Regions from separate parts of the Actinoalloteichus sp. AHMU CJ021 genome, predicted to be linked through region 4. Evidence: riboswitches for the same ligand, from Rfam matches in the RefSeq annotation. Region 4 holds a riboswitch; each other region holds the start of a gene.
The links. A riboswitch is a leader RNA that binds a small molecule or an ion and turns the genes downstream of it on or off. The one in region 4 is predicted to bind S-adenosylmethionine.
Positions count from the first base shown of each region.

Region 1: it holds a riboswitch for S-adenosylmethionine, as region 4 does, so the genes downstream of both, C1701_RS08200 (methionine ABC transporter ATP-binding protein) here and thrC (threonine synthase) in region 4, are expected to answer to the same signal.
Region 2: it holds a riboswitch for S-adenosylmethionine, as region 4 does, so the genes downstream of both, C1701_RS04265 (VOC family protein) here and thrC (threonine synthase) in region 4, are expected to answer to the same signal.
Region 3: it holds a riboswitch for S-adenosylmethionine, as region 4 does, so the genes downstream of both, C1701_RS20145 (aminotransferase class V-fold PLP-dependent enzyme) here and thrC (threonine synthase) in region 4, are expected to answer to the same signal.

Region 1 covers NZ_CP025990.1:1,978,117-1,982,750, forward strand. The annotation lists gene C1701_RS08190 (MetQ/NlpA family ABC transporter substrate-binding protein) at 1-315, opposite strand, end outside; gene C1701_RS08195 (methionine ABC transporter permease) at 442-1,128, opposite strand; gene C1701_RS08200 (methionine ABC transporter ATP-binding protein) at 1,125-2,144, opposite strand; SAM riboswitch class I at 2,357-2,447, opposite strand; gene C1701_RS08205 (FAD-dependent monooxygenase) at 2,795-4,315, opposite strand; gene C1701_RS08210 (TetR/AcrR family transcriptional regulator C-terminal domain-containing protein) at 4,366-4,634, shown strand, end outside.
Region 2 covers NZ_CP025990.1:1,106,148-1,110,781, forward strand. The annotation lists gene C1701_RS04250 (FecCD family ABC transporter permease) at 1-876, opposite strand, end outside; gene C1701_RS04255 (hypothetical protein) at 1,192-1,746, shown strand; gene C1701_RS04260 (PaaI family thioesterase) at 2,026-2,490, shown strand; SAM riboswitch class IV at 2,598-2,709, shown strand; gene C1701_RS04265 (VOC family protein) at 2,951-3,823, shown strand; gene C1701_RS04270 (ABC transporter substrate-binding protein) at 3,889-4,634, shown strand, end outside.
Region 3 covers NZ_CP025990.1:4,740,891-4,745,524, reverse strand. The annotation lists gene C1701_RS20155 (RluA family pseudouridine synthase) at 1-709, opposite strand, end outside; gene lspA (signal peptidase II) at 706-1,242, opposite strand; gene C1701_RS20145 (aminotransferase class V-fold PLP-dependent enzyme) at 1,470-2,846, opposite strand; SAM riboswitch class IV at 2,886-2,999, opposite strand; gene C1701_RS20140 (DUF167 domain-containing protein) at 3,148-3,429, opposite strand; partial or broken gene C1701_RS28200 (MFS transporter) at 3,777-3,993, opposite strand.
Region 4 covers NZ_CP025990.1:4,423,337-4,427,970, forward strand. The annotation lists gene C1701_RS18700 (ComEC/Rec2 family competence protein) at 1-1,224, shown strand, start outside; gene thrC (threonine synthase) at 1,323-2,606, opposite strand; SAM riboswitch class I at 2,618-2,746, opposite strand; gene holA (DNA polymerase III subunit delta) at 2,852-3,844, shown strand; gene rpsT (30S ribosomal protein S20) at 4,128-4,388, opposite strand; gene C1701_RS18720 (sulfite exporter TauE/SafE family protein) at 4,615-4,634, shown strand, end outside.

The DNA of each region.
Region 1 (4,634 bases), 2.4 Mb from region 4:
GTAGGGGACCGTCTGGAAGTAGTTGGCCTCCAGCGACCCGTCCCGCAGCGCCGTGTTCGGCTGCACGTAGTCGGTGAACTCGACGACCTCGATCTCCAGGCCGGCGTCGGCGGCCAACTCCTCCTGGACGAAGTTCAGGATCTCCGCGTGCGGGGTGACGGACGCGCCGACGCGCAGCGGACCGTCGGCGGTGACCGGGGCCTGGGTGTCGGTGTCACCGCCCCCGTCGGACGCGGTCTCGCTGTTCCCGCAGGCGGCGAGCGTGGTGACGGCGGCGGCCGCGATGGCGACGGCGGTCAGGGAACGGTGTCGCACTCCCGGTTTCCTCTCTCCTGGCGCCGGCCCGTGGGCAGGCGCGTCTGCCGCGCCCGGGCATGGTCGTCCCCGGCACGGGTGTACTTGCTGGTGTGCCGCTCCCCGGTGGCGGGGGCGGCGCGGGTGTCACACCCGCAACGCCGACCGTCGACGGTCGATGGTGCGTGCGATGAAGTCCGAGGTCAGCTGGGTGAGCCAGGCGAGCCCGCCGAGCACCAGCACGGACGCCAGCAGGATCCGCTCGTCGTTGCGCTGGTAGCCGTGCCGGATCGCGAGGTCACCGAGCCCGCCACCGCCGATCACCCCGGCCATCGCCGAGTAGCCGATCAGGGTGACCGCCGTGACTCCGATCGCCGCGACCAGGGCGGGCCCCGCCTCGCGGAGCAGCACGCTCCGGACGAGGCGGAGCCTGCTGGCCCCGGTGGTGATGGCCGCCTCCACGACGGCCACGTTGACCTCCCGCAACGCCGACTCCACGAGCCGGGCCACGAAGGGCACCGCCCCCACCGTGAGCGGCACGATGACCGCGGTGGGGCCGATGGTCGTCTGCACGAGCGCCCTGGTGAACGCGCTGAGCACCACCAGGAGCACCACGAACGGGAGCGAGCGGCCGACGTCGACCACCACTCCCAGCACGCGGTGCGTGATCCGCCGAGGGGACAGCCCTGTCGGCGAGGTCATGTGCAGCACGATGCCGAGGGGGATCCCGCCGAGGGCGGCGAGCAGGGTGGCGATGCCGACCATGTAGACGGTGTCCCCGGTGGCACTGATCACCAGGTCGAAGACCCGGTCCCACGGGGTGGGTTCCCTCACGCGGCAAGTCCTCCGATATCGCGTGGCGCGCGGCGGATGACGGCGTCCCGTTCCGCGAGCCAGCTCAGCGCCCGTTCCGAGCGCTCGCCGTTGATTCCGATCTTGAAGCGGGCGACGGGTGTCTCACCGAGCCTGGTGAGCCCACCGCCCAGGATGGCCAGCTCCACGTCGTGGCGGTGCGCCGCCTCGGGGAGCAGGGCTCCCACGGCGGCGAACCCGACGAGGACCACCTCGGCGACCACGTCGTACTGGCCGATCTCGCGAGGCGTGGTGCCGGCCTGGTCGACCTCGGGGAGCAGGGAGGCCGTGATCCGGCTGCCTGGCTGGGTGAGCAGGTCCAGCACCTTGCCGTGCTCGACGACCCGCCCTCCCTCCAGGACCGCGACATCGTCGCAGATGCGGCGGACGACGGCCATGTCGTGGGTCACCACGAGCACCGTCACCCCGAGCTCGGAGCGCACCCGGTCGAGCACCGCGAGCACCGAGCCGGTCGTCTCCGGGTCGAGGGCCGAGGTGGGTTCGTCGGCGAGCAGCACCGAGGGGCTGGCCGCCAGCGCCCTGGCGACCGCGACGCGCTGCCGCTGGCCACCGGAGAGCTGGTCGGGGTAGCTGCCGGCCTTGTTGGTGAGGCCGACCAGGTCGAGCAGTTCGGCGACCCTGGCGCGCCGGGCCGGCGCGGCCACCCCGGCGCTCTCCAGGGGGAGGGCGACGTTGCCGGCGGCGGTGCGCTGCCGCAGCAGGGAGTCGCCCTGGGGGACGACGCCGATCCGGCGACGCGCGTCCCGCAGCTCACGGCCGCGCAGGGCCACCAGGTCGACGCCCTCGACGCGGATCGATCCCCGGTCGGGGCGTTCCAGCAGGGCGACGCAACGGGCGAGGGTGGACTTGCCGGCGCCGCTCGGGCCGACGACGCCGCAGACCGTTCCGGCCGGGACGCTGAGGGAGACACCGTCCAGGGCGAGCACGTGCTCGCCCTTACCGGGGAAGCTCTTGGTGAGGTTCTCGACAGTGATCATTGTTCGCTCCACACGACGGCAGCCAGCCACACGCGACCGCGCGCGAGGGCGCGGCGGTACGGGTGGGATGGTCAGGAAGAAGACGAGGACCAGGGGTGTTCCGCGGGACCGGTGACGTCCTTCAGCTGCCCATGAGTGGACAGCCGGACGTGGTCCGGCGGCCGTGGTCGACCACGCGTCGTCGGGTCAGGGCGGTGGCGATCAACATGCTCGCTCCATCGATCCTGGCGTTAGCACCTGCCCGCGAACGGGTGGTTGCTGCGGCGTCAACGAGCCAGGTCTCTCGGCCGCTCCGGATGGGCTGTCGCGATGAGTAAACCGAACGGAAACGTCCGCCCGCAAGTAGTTGGGGGTAGATCTGTGCCACACTGCCCGACCGGCCTAACGAGCACCGAGGGTGATCACCGCCCTCCGGCGGGGTGCCCCCACCCGCGAAGGGGGACGGACGGGGCGGTGGGCCTCCTGGTCGGCCGGTGCTCCGCCGGCCGGAGTCGTCCCGCCCCGCCGGGACCGGGCGACCGCCCCCACCCGCCGAGGCCGGTCGGTTCGGGGGTTCGGCGGAAGGCGGCCGGTGGTCGGAGCCGGGCGCCGGGCGGCCGGTCCTCGCGGACCGACCGCGCGCCGGTCACCCGGGTCGCGACCGGCTGGGGTCAGCCCCGACCGCTGAGAACCGCGGCCACCACGTCGGGGAGGGTGTCGGCGGGGTCCCGGGGTGCCGTCGGGCAGCGCCAGGCGATCACGTGGTCGGGGCGCACCAGCAGCGCTCCGGTGCCGGTGATGCCCACGCTCGCGGCCCAGGCCGGGTCGTCCACCCGGCGGTGCTCGACCCCGGGCGTGGCGGACGCGGCCCGCTCCCACGTGTCGCTGGCGCCGAGCAGGGTCAGTCCCCTGCCGACGAGGTCCAGGGCCGACCGGTCCGGGCCGAGCCTGTGGTGCGGGAGTCGCGATCCCGGCTGCCCGGTGAGCCCCAACCGGTCGAGCGGCGCGAGGGAGCCGTCGGGGACGAAGGCGCCGGCCGGGTACTGGTAGCCCATGAGGAGGGCCACGGGGTCGTGCGACGGGGTGCCGTCCCCTGACTCCACGCCCAGTTGGCGCAGGTTCGCCGTCTGCGCGCTGGCCTGGTCGGCGGTGAGCCACCCCAACCAGTGGCGCTCGACCTGGTAGCTGTCCAACAGGGATCGGGGAGCCGTACCGGAGACCACCCGGGCGAGCTTCCAGGCGAGGTTGTGGACGTCCTGGATGCCGGTGTTGGCACCGGCGGCGAGGTAGGGGGGCATGACGTGGGCGGCGTCGCCGGCGAGGAAGATCCGCCCGGCCGAGAAGCGGTCCGCGACGAACATCCCGGGTTCCCAGTCGAGGGCGCTGAGGATGCGCACGTCCAGGTCGGGCACTCCGGTCGCGGTGCGCACCGCCCGCGCCCAACCCGCGTGGTCCCGGCCGGGGGCCGGGTCGGCCATGAGCAGCCAGCGCCGGACCCCGTCGACGGTGAGCAGCATGCTCGGCACCTCGGGGTGCTCGATCTGGCACAGGTTGAACTCCCGGCCGCGCACCTGCGCGGAGAGGTCGGCCTCGAAGTAGACGTTGGTGGACCTCCCCAGGGTCCCTCGCCCGCTCCTGGCGATGCCCAACCGTTCCCTGATCGGGCTGTGCGCGCCGTCCGCCGCGATGAGGTACCGCGCCCGGATGGCACCGACGCGGCCGTCGGGGTCGCGGACGGTGGAGGTGACGGAGGTGCCGTCGTCCACCACCTCCAGCACGCGGTGTCCGAACCGCAGGTCGGCCCCGCGTTCGGTCGCCAGGGCGCGCAGCACGGGTTCCAGGGTGTCCTGGGCGCAGAGGCAGGAGTCGGACGGTGAGATCTCCGGTGCCGGGTCGTCCTCGCCGTGCCCCCAGGAGAGCGGTTCCGCCTCCACGAGCGTCCGGCCGGCCGCCATCCCCTCGAAGTCCGCGAGTGCCGCCGCGGCGGCCATCACGTCGGCCTCGGCGTTGACCTGGCGGAACAGTTCCATCGTCCGGAGGTTGATCCGGCGGGCCTTGGGTTGCGGCGACGTGGTGTCCCGCTTCTCCACCAGCACGGCGGGGACACCGTGCCACTCGAGGAAGAGGGCGGCGGACAGCCCGACCAGACCGCCGCCCACGATCAGGACCTCAGTTTCGTGTACGTCGTACATCACATGTACTTAGTACACCAATGGTTAGATGCGCGCGAAGGAGGTGTCCCTTGAGCAACGCGGTACCCGGACAGCCCGGAGCGCTCGTATGGACCCTGCCGGAGCCGCCGGGCCGGACGACGACCACGCTGAGCAGGGCCGCGATCGTGCGGGCCGCGGTCGCGGTCGCGGACGCCGAGGGCGCCGCCGCCGTCACCATGCGCCGGGTCAGCTCCGAGCTGGGCTCGTCCACCCCCATGTCGCTCTACCGGTACGTGGGCAGCAAGGACGGCCTCGTCGACCTGATGATCGACGCCGTCTACGGGGAGATCCCCGTGCC
Region 2 (4,634 bases), 3.3 Mb from region 4:
CTCGCCGTGCGGCAGCACCACCCGTCCCAGCACGTCGGCGACGAGCACCAGGGCGGCGCCCAGCAGGCCGGCTCCCGGCAGTGACCACCGGTGGTCACTGCCGAGGAGCGATCGGGCGATGTGCGGCACGACCAACCCCACGAAGGCGATCGGTCCGGCGGCGGCCGTCGCGGCCCCGCTGAGCAGCAGCACGGCCAGGGCGACGACGGCCCGGGTGGCCCCCGCCCTGGAGCCGAGTGCCCGGCTGACGTCGTCGCCGAGGACCAGGGTGTTGAGCGACGACGCCACCGCGAGCGCGAGGACGAGCCCCACGAGCAGGAACGGGATCATCGTGCGGACGACCGCCGGGTCCCGGCCGGCGAGGTCACCGACCGCCCAGAACCGGAACTCGTCGAAGGCGTCGGGCCGCAGCAGGACCAGGGACTGGGTGGCGGCGGTGAGGGCGGCGCCGATCGCGGTGCCCGCCAGCGCGAGCCGGACCGGACTGGCTCCGGCGGTGCCGATGGCGTAGACGAGGACGGCGGTCACCCCCGCCCCCAGGAAGGCGAACCACACGTAGGAGGAGTAGTCGCGCAGCCCGAGCAGCACGACGGCGCCGGCGACCCCCGCGGCCGCGCCAGCGTTGACGCCGAGGATGCCGGGATCGGCCAGCGGGTTGCGGGTGAGCGACTGCATCAACGCGCCCGCGATCCCCAGGGCGGCGCCGACGGACGCGGCGAGCAGGGTCCGGGGTACGCGGAGTTCGTGGACGATCACCCTGGCCCGCCCGCCGTCGTCGACGAACAACGCCAGGAACACCTCGCGGGCGGCGAGCGCCTCCGACCCGACGGCGAGGCTGGCCAACACGGCGAGGAGCACCACGGCGGTCGGGATCACGACCGCTCGCGACCACGAGCGGCGGGCACGGCTCCGGGGCGTCGCCGGGTTCCTCGACACCGTCACCGCCGTCCCGGCCCTGTCCGCCGGTGTTCCGCGCCGCGCACCCGATCCTCCCGTCCGCCCCGGGGGCTCGCGAGAACATCCACCGGGAACGCTGAGGGAAGGCTAACCTCACTACGCAGGGTGGTCGGCGGCCGCCCGGGCTCGACTCGGCGACCCCCTGCCCCGCCACCGACGGTATGAGCGCACCGGCACCGGGTAGCCCCCTGGTGCCACGTGTTCGTCAGGGCCACCGGCCCTCGGGAGGGGACCATGACCGAGCGGAGCGATCAGCCGGCACCGCCGGACCAGCGGTCCAGGCTGCTGGCCATCTACCTGAACGACCACCTCGCCGGGGCGACCGCCGCCGTGGAGCTGGCCCGGCGGCTGGCGAAGGCCGAGGTGTCCTCCCCCGACGGACCGGAACTGGACCGGCTGGCCGACGAGATGGCGGAGGACCGCGCTCGGTTGGCGGACGCCATGCGACTGCTGGACGTGGAGGTCGCGCACTACAAGACCTGGGCGCTGTGGGCCGCCGAGAAGGCGGGCCGGTTGAAGCTCAACGGGCAGCTGCGCGGGCGCTCGCCGTTGAGCACGGTGGTGGAACTGGAAGGTCTGCTGCTGGTGGTGACGTCCCTGGCGAGCGCGTGGCGGACGTTGCGCGCGGTGGCCGAGGACGCGGGTCCGGCCGGGGCGGGGCCCGGGACGGAGCGACTCGACGCGCTGCTGCGGCGGTCGCTGGACCAGGCGGCGCGGCTGGAGCGGCTGCGCGAGGCCGCGGTCACCCGGGTGTTCGGCACGGCCGCGGCCCAGGAACGGCGGCGGTAGGCGCGGCCGGCACCGTTCCCGCCCCCCGGGACGGGCGCGGGAATGCGGTGGGCTCCCCGGGGCGTTGTCCCGGGGCACCGCCCGACGGGTCCGTGAGTGGCCCGGGCGTCCCGCCCGCCTCCGGGTGACGCGGCGACGTCCCGCGATCACGGCGGGTGGCGCCGCCGGGAGGCGTCGCTCACAGCCGCCACCCACCCCCCGCCCGGTCTGCTGTGGTGGACCCGAACTCGGGTGCCCCGCAGGTCGGGGACGCCCGTCGTGCCGCCTGGAAGGAGCCGCATGACCGACCGCGCCGACACGGCCTCCGAACACCCGCGACGCACCGGCCCGACCACGGACCCCACCGAGGTGGAACGCCTGCTCCGGCAGGGCCCGTTCCACGAGTGGCTGGGGCTCCGGGTGCTGTCGGTGGGCGAGGACCGGATCGAGTTGGCCTTCGCCTGGCGGCCCGAGTGGGTCGCCGACCCGGACGCCGGCTACACGCACGGCGGCATCCTGGCCACCATCGTCGACCTCACGGCCGACTGGGCGCTGGTGTCCCGCCTCGGGCGGGGCGTCCCGACCGTGGACATGCGGGTGGACTACCACCGGGCGGCGTCGCGGGGCGAGGACCTCACCGCCGTCGGCGAGGTGGTCCGCTTCGGCAGGACCTTGGCCGTGGCGGAGGCCCGCGTGCACGACGGCCAAGGGCGGCTTGTCGCCAGTGGACGCGGCCTCTACCACACCGCGAGCGCCAGCTCCTGACGAGCGGGACCGACGCCGCTCGAGGGGACGGCCGAAGGCGGCCGGCACCCGTGAGCGGCGTCATAGAAAGTTGTTGGATCAAGCATCTCGTGGCTAGTGTCGTTGGTGGTCACGAGTGCCAGCGCCAAGCCCCGGCTCGCTGGCTGGCAACCCTCCGCCGCGGTGGGGTGCCCCGGGTGAGCGACCAGGTCACCCGAGCAGTCGTGGCAAGTGCGGACCAGGGCGGAAGCGCCCGGCCAGTGGAGGAACGGATGAAGCACTCGGACCCGCGGGCGATCGCCGCCGCGACGGTCGGGGACCTCCTCTACGGCCGCATCTACGTGGACTTCGGTCTCGTCTGCAGCTCCCTGAGGTAGAGCCGCCACCGACGGACCCCGTCGGTGGCGTCTCCCGGGCCGTCACGGCGCCGGGAGGCGATGGTGCACCCAGCTGACCCCGACGGCCGCCCTGGAGCCCCACCATGTCCGGTGACAACGCCACCCCGTTCGCTCTTCGACTGCCCTCCCCGCTGCCCGGGCCCGTGGTGCTCGACCACCTCGTGCTCGCGGTCGCCGACCTGCCCTCCGCCACCGAGTACCTCCGGTCGCTGGGCTTCGACGCCCGGCCCGGCGGCCGGCACCCGGGGCACGGCACCGAGAACGCCCTGGTCGTGCTCGACGGGCAGTACCTGGAGCTGATCTCCGTCACCGATCCGGAGGAGGCCTCCGCGAGCGACCTGGGTCGGAGCACGGTCCGCGCGTTGTCCCGCGACGGCGGCGGCTGGGTCGGGTACGCGCTGCGGCTGCCCCCCAACACCCCCGTGGACGGTGGGTCGCTGGCCGCCCCGGAGCGCGCGGAGCCGCACCGGCTGTCGATGAGCCGCACCACCCCGGGCGGTGAGCGGGTGTCCTGGGAGCTGTTCTTCCCCGAGCGTGTCGGGATGGACGGCCCCTACCCGTTCCTCATCCGGTGGGACGGAGCCTCACCCACCAGCGGCGAACCACCCGAGCACCCCAACGCGGTGCACGGCGTCGGCGAGCTGACCATCGGCATGCCGGGACCGGGCTCGGCCCCGGCCCGCTGGTACGCCGACTCGCTGCCCCGGTTGACGGGGGCACCGGCCCACACCGTCGAGGACGCCTCGGCGCACCGGAGCGTTGGACTCGCCTCGGTCGAGCTGACCAGCACCGACCTCGGCAGGACTCGGCGGGCGCTGGCCTCGGCCGGTGCGGCGTGGCGGGCCGTCGAGGCCGACCCGGCCTCCCCCGCCGTCCTGCTCACCCTCCCACCGGCCCTCTTCGGCGAGCACACCCGGTTGACGATCCGCCAGCCGGCGCCGTCCCGGGACCGCTGACCCCGGCCCGGGCACCCGACCACCCACCACGCCCCTCCGGCGTGACGCCCTTCGAGAGGTTCCAGATGACGATGCGACCACAGCGCCACCCCCGTTCGGGCCGTGCCCGGCTGGGTATCGCCGGCGTTCTCGCGACGGCCCTGCTCGCGGCGGCCTGCGGCGGCGGGGACACGGCCGGGGACGGCGACGGCCCGACCTCCCTGTCGGTGGCCACCATCCCCACCCCGGACGCCGCCTCCATCTACCTCGCCGAGGAACAGGGCTTCTTCGAGGAGGAGGACCTGGACGTCGACATCACGTTGGCGGACAGCGGCGGGGCGATCATCCCCGGCGTCGTCCGAGGCGACTACCAGTTCGGGCACTCCAACACCGTGTCGCTGGCCGTCGCCGCCGGCGAGGGGCTGCCGCTCCAGGCCGTCACCAACACCACCGGGACGGGGAGCGACCCGGACCAGGACATCTCCCGGATCCTGGTGGCCGGTGACAGCCCCATCCAGGACGCGGCGGACCTGGCGGGCACGACGATCGCGGTCAACGGGCTGAACAACATCGGCGAGGTGACGATCAAGGCCGCGTTGGAGAACAGGGGTGTGGACGTCTCCGGCCTCGACTTCGTCGAGATGCCCTACCCGGACATGAACGCGGCCCTGTTCGCCGGCGAGGTCGACGCCATCTGGCAGCTGGAACCGCACCTGAGCCTGGCAGAGGAGGACGGCGCCCGCCCGGTGCTGTCCAACTTCGTGGAGGCCACGCCCGACGCCCAACTGGGCTACCTGGTGACGAACCGGCAGTACGCCGCCGAGAACACCGA
Region 3 (4,634 bases), 320 kb from region 4:
GGTGCGTCCGCCCGGTCTCCAGCCGCACCTCGGCCAACGAGGCGGCCCGGAAGGCCTCCACCACCTCGTAGTGGGTGACGCTGGGCTTGCCCCCCGCCACCACCGCGAACTTGTAGTCGTGCCGGGGATGCCGGTCGATTGGGGCGTCGATGGTGCCGTTGGTCGGATCAGGGTGACCCTGGACCACCGCGTGGTAGATCTTGGAGACCGTCCGCTCCTTGAACGCCCGCTTCAGGGTCGAGTACGCGGTCTCGCTCTTGGCGACCACCATCACCCCGGTGGTGCCCACGTCGAGCCGGTGCACCACCCCCTGCCTCTCGGCGGCACCGGACGTCGCGATCCGCAACCCCATCGCCGCCAGCCCCGCCAGGACCGTCGGCCCGGTCCAGCCCGGGCTCGGGTGGACGGCGACCCCGACCGGCTTGTCGACGACAGCCACGTCCTCGTCCTCGTGGAGGATCCGCAAGCCCGGCACCGGCTCGGGTGCGGCCACGACCGGCCGCTCCGGCTGGGGGAGCTGGACCTCCATCCACGAACCGGCCACCAGCCGGTCCGACTTGCCCGCGGGAGCACCGTCGATCACCACGCCACCGGACTCGGCGATCGAGACCACGGCCGTCCGTGACAGACCGAGCAGCTTCGCCAGGCCGGCGTCGACCCGCATCCCGTCGAGTCCGTCGGGCACCGGAAAGGTGCGGGTGTCGCTCATCGCTGGTCGTCTCCCTCGGCGGTGGTCGTCTTCTCCTGGTCGGCGCGCCCCCGGACGGTGCTCCCGTCGTAGTCCCGGCCGAGCACGGCCAGCACCACCAGCAGCGCCACCCCGCCCACCAGCGCGGAGTCGGCGACGTTGAACACCGGCCACACGCTGCCGTCAGGAGCGAACAACGAGACGAAGTCCACGACGTGGCCGTGCAGGGGCGCCGGGGAACGGAAGATCCGGTCCGCGAGGTTGCCCAGCGCACCGCCCAGCATGAGGCCCAACCCCAGGGCCCAACCCACCGAGCGCAACCGGGGCGCGATCCAGATGATACCCACGACCACGCCGACGGCGACCAGGGTCAGCAGCCACGTCATGCCCGTCGCCATCGAGAAGGCGGCGCCGGGGTTGCGCAGCAGCACCAGGTACACACCGCCACCGAGCAGCCGCACCGGCTCCCGCCCCTCCAGCTGGGCGACGGCCACGACCTTGGTGACGAGGTCGAGGGCGAACGCCACCCCGGCCACCACCGCGAGCAGGCCCACCCGTCGTCTCGGCGACCCCCCACCAGGGGGCACGGCGGGCCCGCTGGGTCCGCCGACGGCTCCCGCGTCGGCGTTGGCGGGATCGTCGTCGGCGTTGGACCCCGCAGGGCCGGTCTCGGTCACCCAGTCATTGTGACCTACCGGCATCGACGCTGGTCACAGGCGTCGACACCGGCCAGCGGGCGCTGGTCGGGCAGCCCCGGGCCGCTCGGTGGGGCCACCCGCGCTCAGGCGGGCCCGTCCCCCAGGAGCCCGACCGGCAACCGCCGGGGGTCCGGGACGGGCACCCAGCGCCCGTCCCGCTGGGCATAGGACCAGGCCGGCCCCGAGGCCACCACCGCCCGGAGCGCGGCGAGCAGGCGGTCGACGTGCTCCTCGGTGGCTCCCAGGCCCACGCTGACCCGCACCGCGCGTCCCCCACCGACCCCCGCCCGGGCCAGCAGGCGCTCGGTCGCGACGTGCGCGCAGAACGCCCCGTCCCGCACCCCGATCCCGTACTCCGCCGACAGCGCGGCGGCCAGCAACCCCGGGTCGATCCCGTCGACGCCGAAGCTGACGACGCCCACCGAGGGGGTGGCATCGTCGAACAGCCGCAGCGGACGCACCCCCGGCACGGCCGCGACGCCCTCCCGCAGTGCTCCCGCCAGCCGGTCCTCGTGCTCGGCCACCCCCCGCCAGTGCCCCGACAGCGTCTCGCAGGCCACCGCGAGCGCGTGCGCTCCCACCACGTTCGGCGTCCCGGCCTCCTGGCGCTCCACACCGGCCGCCCAGGTCACCCGCAGATCAGCTCCCACGGACTCCACCAGGGCCGACGCTCCTCCACCCCGCAGGTACGGCGGCGCCGACCGCAGCAGGCGCGCGGGCCCCGTCAGCGCCCCGCAGCCGAAGGGCGCGTAGGCCTTGTGCCCGGAGAAGGCGAGGAAGTCCACCCCGAGCTCGGACACCGACACGGGCCGGTGGGGCGCCCACTGCGCGGCGTCGAGGACGGACAGGGCTCCGTGCCGACGGCTGACCTCGGCCAACTCGGCCACCGGCCACAGTTCACCTGTGACGTTCGACGCGGCGGTGAGCACCACGGCGACCCGGTCACCGTCGGCGACCAGCCCGGACAGCTCCGCCTCCAGCGCCGCCACCGCCTCACCCCGGGTACGCGGCGCGCGGACGCGGCGCACCCGGCGGCCGGCCCAGGGCAGCAGCGCCGCGTGGTGGTCGGTGTCGAAGGTGACCACCACGGTCCCCACCGGCAACACGGCGGCGACCAGGTTCATCGCGTCGGTGGTGTTGCGGGTGAACACCACGTCGTGGTCGGGCGGGGCGTCGACGAACCGGCGCACCGTCGCCCGCGCGTTCTCGTAGATCCTCGTCGACGCCTGCGACAGCAACCCGGCTCCCCGGTGGACGCTCGCGTACCAGGGCAGGACCGCGTCGACGGCGTCCCGCACCGCCTCAAGGCAGGGGGCGCTCGCCGCGTGGTCGAGGTTCGCGTACGGGACATCCCCGCCGGTCACCAGCGGGACCCGCAGGTCCGCACCGACCACCGGCGGCAGGGCCGACGCGGGGGGCGCGAGGCGGGACGGGCGGGCGGTGGTGGGTGCGGACGACATGGCACGACCTCCTCGGATCCAGGGGGGACCCGGTGGTAGGCCCCGCGCTTGCCCGACACCACACGGCTCGGGCCTGGTCCTCACCCGGAGCACCCCACCGCGGAGGAGGGTTGCCGGCCAGCGAGCCGGGGCTTGGCGCTGGCGCTCATGACCTGCGGCAGAACCTAACCGCCGCCGCCCGACCTGTCCAGCGGGCCTCCCAGCCACTGGGAGCCGGCCCGACCGCACCCACCGGAACAGCCACCCCCGCGCTGGACCCGCCCGGGCACCGTCGTCCGCCCCTCCTCGGTCGCCGCCGGCATCAGCCCTCCAGCAGGGTGCGCAGGCGGTCCTCGGCCGCGGTCTCGTCGAGGTCGACGACCAGCCACTTGTCCCGACCGCGTTCCCCGGCGTCCACTCGCACGGCTTGGCGGCGGACACCGAACGCGTCCGCCACCGCGCGGCGGAGCGCCTCATTGGCCTTGCCCTCGACCGCCGGGGCGGCCACCGCCACCACCAACGCCGGCCCCAGGACCCCGTCCCACCTGCCCCCGACGACGTTTCGTCGCGCGCCGGGTTTGACACGCACCGCGAAACGGAACACGACCGTCCACCTCCTCCGCCGGGCGTCCCGACCGGCCGCCCGCACCGACCACCCTGCCCCGACACGCGAGCCGAGCGCGGTCGGGGTGCTGGTGGGCCCGCGGCGGGCGAGCCGCCCAATCAGTGCCGCTGTCTCGTCAGGTCCAGGGACCGGGGCACCAGGAGGCAGGCCACGACTGGCACCGCCAGGAGGGTCACCGTCGCCAGCGACTCGCCGAACGCCGCCCTCGCCAGCCGCACCCACCTCGGGCACCCCGGACTCCGAGGACAGCTCCAGGACCGCGGCGAGGGGCTCCCCGGCCGGACCGGCGTCAACACCCCCGACATCGGCCTCCCCCAGCCCGACTTCCAGTTGGGCGCGGTAGAACACTGAGGCCAGACTGCCGAGCACGGCGACGCCGAGCACGGTGCCGAGGTCGTAGGCGGTCTCCTCGATGGCGGCGGCGTTGCCGGCCTTCTCCGGGGGTGTTCCGGACATGATGATGGCCGAGGCGATGGCCAGTGATCCCGCGCCAGCGCCCAACAGGGCCAGCCCGATCGCCAGGTTCGGGTAGGAGAGGGGATTGGGCGCCACGGGCAGCAGCAGGAACCCGACTCCGGCGACCGCGAGCCCGCCGGCCCTGGCCGAGGGGCGGACCTGACCGGAAGCTGAGGTGATCCGCGCGGACGGCGACACCGACGGCTGGATGGCGTCGGTGGATCACCGGCGCGGTCGCGGTGCGTGCACCTACGGGACGGAGGGCTGGTTTCAACCAGAACTGACCTGATGGATCGCGTCGACCAGTGGGTACGCGACGGCCCGGTGCCACCGAGGTGGCGGTGCGGGAACAGGGGCGGGGACCGCCCCTGGGACAGACGCGTCCCGGCTCACGGGAGCGGCCACCACACCGGGCAGGCGGCCGCCGGGGCCTGCGACCCCTCGTCGACGGGCCTCGGCTGACGGCCCCGCACCGGGGACCGCGCCCCACCGGCTCCCCTTCCCGGCATGGGAGGGCGGGACGGCCCGTCCGTCCCCCCGCACGACCACCACGGCCCACCCGCACCGCTCGCCACGCCCGAGCGGGGGCGCCCATGGCGCGGCGGACGACCGGTTCGCCCAGTCCCGGCGGGAGCGGGACGGGACGACGGCCCCGACTGCCGCGCCGGTCGGTCACCGGCCCGGCGGCCGGGACCTCGTCGGTGGTCCCGCCGGGCGCCGCCGGGCGG
Region 4 (4,634 bases):
CTGGCCGAGGCGCTGGTCGTACCACTCGCGGCGCAGGTCACGACCGCGCCCGTCGTGGCGGCCCTGTCGGCCGAGGTGAGCCTGGTCGGCGTGGTCGCGAACATCGTGGCCGCGCCCGTGGTCGCGCCGGCCACGGTGTTCGGTGTGGTCGCGGCCGTCCTCTCGGTGTGGGCTCCCGGGGTGGCGGAGTTCTTCGTCCGGCTGGCCGGGCCGGAGGTGTCGTGGCTGATCTGGGTGGGTCGGACGGCGGCGGGTGTCTCCCATCCCACCCTGCCCTGGCCGGCCGGGGCGGGCGGCGGCCTGGTGTTGGCTGCGGTGTTGGCCGTCGTCCTGGTCGCGGCCCGGTCGAGCCGGTTCCGGGTGGCCGCGGTCGGGGTCGTCCTGGGTGGCGCGTTGATGGTGGTCCCCGCGCGCACCGCCTTCCCCGGGTGGCCCGGGCCGGACTGGTCGTTCGTGGCCTGCGACGTGGGCCAGGGGGACGCGCTGGTGCTGGCGACCGGTGAGCCGGGGCGCGCGGTGGTCGTGGACGCCGGGCCGGATCTGACCGGGGTGGGCGACTGCCTGCGCCGTCTGGGGGTCACTCGCGTCCCGCTGGTCATCCTGAGCCATCTGCACGCCGACCACGTGGGTGGGCTGGACGGGGTGCTGGCCGGTCGGCGGGTGGGAGCGGTCGCGCTCGGGCCGGCCAGGTCCCCGACCTGGGCCTACGAGGAGGTCGCGGCCGTCGCGGCGGGCAGGGGCGTTCCCCTGGTCGAGCTGCGGTTGGGGCAGCGGCTGCGGTGGTCGGGGCTCGCCATCGACGTGCTGGGCCCGCTGGACGGGTACGTGGCCGACGAGACGTCGGGAACGGAGGTGAACAACGCGTCGCTGGTCCTGCTGGCCACCACCTCGGTGGGGCGGGTGCTGCTGACGGGGGACGCGGAGCTTGCGGCCCAGTCGGGCCTGCTGGGCGCGGGGGTGGATCTGGCCGCCCCGGTGCTGAAGGTGCCGCACCACGGTTCCCGGTACACGCTCCCGGAGTTCCTCACCAGGGTCGCCCCGCGGGTCGCGATCATCAGCGTGGGTGCCGACAACCGGTACGGGCATCCGAGCGGCCAGGTCATCGCCGAGCTGCGGGCGTTGGGCGCGACGGTGGTGCGCACCGACCTCAACGGCCACCTGGCCGTCGGGCCGGGGCCGGAGGGGGTTCGGGTCCGGGTGTGGCGGGAGGCTACCGCCGAGTGACCCGGGTGGGACGGCGTCCCACCCGGGCCAGGGTCTCCGCGGTCCTCGGGTGGGGCCGGGGGTCCCGCCCCGGTCGCGTGGGGCGGGACCTGGCCGGATCAGGAACCGGGCTGTCCCAGCACCTCGTGCACCGCCTGCGCGGTGGGGGGCACGGTGGCCTTCGGCCCGACGTGGTCGCTGATCGCGTCGAGGGTCTTGAGGCCGTCGCCGGTGATGAGCAGCACCGTTTCGGCGTCGGGGTCCAGTTGTCCGGACTCGATCAGCTTCTTGGCGGTGGCGACGGTGACACCACCCGCCGTCTCGGTGAAGATGCCCTCCGTGCGGGCGAGGAGTCGGATGCCCTCGACGATCTCCTGGTCGGTGACGTCCTCGATCGCCCCGCCGGTGCGGCGCACGGTGTCGAGGACGTAGGGGCCGTCGGCGGGTGCGCCGATGGCCAGGGAACGGGCGATCGTCTCCGGTCGTACCGGTTGGACGACGTCGAGTCCCGCTTTGAACGCGGAGGCCACGGGCGAGCACCCGTTGGCCTGGGCGCCGAAGACCCGGTAGGGCGTTGGCTCGACCAGGCCGAGTTCACCGAACTCCCGGAAGGCCCTGTCCACCTTGGTGAGCTGGGAACCCGAGGCGATCGGGACGACGATCTGCTCGGGCAGCCGCCACCCGAGCTGTTCGGCCACCTCGAAGCCGAGGGTCTTGGATCCCTCGCCGTAGTAGGGGCGCACGTTGACGTTGACGAACGCCCAGTCCTCGTGTTCGGCGGCCAGTTCGGTGGCCAGCCGGTTCACGTCGTCGTAGTTGCCGTCGACGGCGATGAGCGTGCCGTCGTACACGGCGGTGGTGAGCACCTTGGCCCGTTCGAGCGTGGAGGGGACCAGCACGACCGAGTCCCAACCGGCGCGCGCGGCCGCGGCGGCGACGGCGTTGGCGAGGTTGCCGGTGGAGGGACAGGCCAGCACGCGGAACCCGAACTCCCGGGCGGCGGCGAGGGCCACGGCCACCACGCGGTCCTTGAAGGAGTGCGTCGGGTTGCCGGTGTCGTCCTTGACCCACAACCGGCGCACCCCGAGCTCCCTGGCCAGGCTGTCGGCACGCACCAGCCTGGTGCAGCCGGGGTCGGTGCTGGGGATGGTCTCGATGTCGCTGGGGACCGGCAGCAACCGCTTGTACCGCCAGATCGAGCGGGGCCCGGCCTCGATGTCCTCGCGGCGGACGCGACCGAAGTCGTACACGACCTCCAGCGGAGCGAAGTCGTCCGGGGAGACGAACTCGGGGGCGAGGGGGATCTGGTGGCCGCTCTCCTTCGAGGCCAACGCGACGGCGGGGCCGAGGTCGAGCGGGCGGCGGGTTCCTGGCGTCGTGCTCGAGCCAGCAGTGACTGTCATGGCGAGGCCTCTCCTCATCTTTCCCGCTGGGCGGGCCGGATTTGGCACCGAGTGCGGCAGCGGCGTGGTGGGGCCACGTCCAACTGGCGCTGGTTGCCGGGGTGTCGTCGGGCCGATCCCTCTACCCCTCTGGATGAGCGCTGTTCGGTTGTGCGGCACACGCTAGGGCATGGGGGTGGGCCGGGGCCAGCGGTGTCCGGAATGCGGGAGCGCGACGGTCCGGGCCTGCGTGGGAGAATCCCGGCGTGCCCCCCCAGCCCGCTCCGCCAGCCCCGCTCCAGCTCATCCTCGGTGATGAGGAACTGCTGGTGGAACGGGCCACCCGGGAGACCCTGCGCCAGCTGCGCGTGGCGGAACCGATGGCCGAGCTGACCAGGCTCCGCGCCACCGAACTCACCCCGCCCCACCTCGCCGAGCTGGTCAGCCCGTCGTTGTTCGCCGAGGCGAGGGTGGTGGTGCTCGAGGCCGCGCAGGAGGCGGGGGCGGAGATCTGCGAGGCCGTGGCCGCCTACTGCCGTGCGCCAGCCGAGGGCGTCGTGCTGGTCGTGGTGCACTCGGGTGGTGGTCGGTCGAAGCTGGCGAAGCAGTTGCCGGCCACGCTCCGCTCGGCCGGTGCGGAGGTGACCGAGTGCCCCAAGGTGACGAAGGCGTCCGATCGGGAGGCCTTCGTCCGCAACGAGGTGCGGGTGGCGGGGGGACGCATCGACGCGGCGGGGGTGCACGCGCTCATCGAGGCGGTGGGTTCGGACCTGCGGGAGCTCGCCTCGGCGGCCGCGCAGCTGGTGTCGGACCACGACGGCCCGCTGGACGAGGCGACGGTGCGGCGCTACCACCGCGGCCGGGCCGAGGTCACCGGATTCGCCGTGGCGGAGCGCGCGGTGGTCGGGGACGTCCCCGGGGCGCTGGAGGCGTTGCGGTGGGCGCTGAGCCTGGGGGTTCCCCACGTGTTGGTCGCCGACGCCCTGGCGGACGCGGTGCGTTCGGTCGCGCTGGTGCGCGGCGCGGGCGGCGGGGACCCGTTCCGGCTGGCCGGGCAGCTGGGGATGCCGCCGTGGAAGGTCAAGAAGGTGCGCAACCAGATCCGGGGCTGGGAGGACGACTCGCTGGTGCGGGCGATGCGGGTGGTGGCGACCCTCAACGGGGAGGTGAAGGGGCAGGCGGCCGACGCGTCGTACGCCCTGGAACGGGCGGTGCTCGAGGTGGCGCGTGCCCAGCGCGCGGGGCAGCGCGCCCGCTGACCAGCGCACACTCCGCGCATGTCCCGCACACGCTCCGCGGCTGCCCTCGTCGGGGCCGTCGTGCGCGCCGCCCGGTGGGGACCAGCTCCTCGTCCCGTTCACCTGTGCCGGTCCGGACGCCGGGCGTGCGGGCCCTGGTTTCGACTGAGGAGCTACCCGGGGTGATCCCCAGGGCGCGGACCGGGTCCGGTGGCGGAGTCCGGGGCGTCGACGGGGCGGGAACGACGGTGGGGGCCGCCCCGCGAACGGGAGGCCCCCACCGGACGTGACCGCGGTCCGCGGGTCAGAGCGAGTTGGCGCGCTGCGCGATGGCCGACTTCTTGTTGGCGGCCTGGTTGGCGTGGATGACGCCCTTGCTGACAGCCTTGTCGAGCTTGCGGTTGGCCTCGCGGCTGAGCTGCACGGCCTTGTCCTTGTCGCCGGCCTCCACGGCCTCGCGGAACTTGCGGATGGCGGTCTTCACCGAGGAGCGGACGGCCTTGTTCCGCAGCCGGGCCTTCTCGTTGGTCCGGATCCGCTTCATCTGGGACTTGATGTTCGCCACGAGGGCACCCCTTGATCTCGACGTGGTTCGTGCCGCGCTGTGTTGGCGCCGCCACCTGGCGCGAGGTCGAGTGGTGACTCGACCGTCCGAGCGGTGGCGGGTTTCCTCCCTGGCGGAATGCCGCACGGCACGGCGGACAACGGTACCAGCGACCCGACGGCGTGGTCGTGGTGGCCGGTCGATGGCATCGCGGAACCACCGCCACGCACCTCGTACGCTCGTTCGAGTGACTAGCGCGCTGAACTG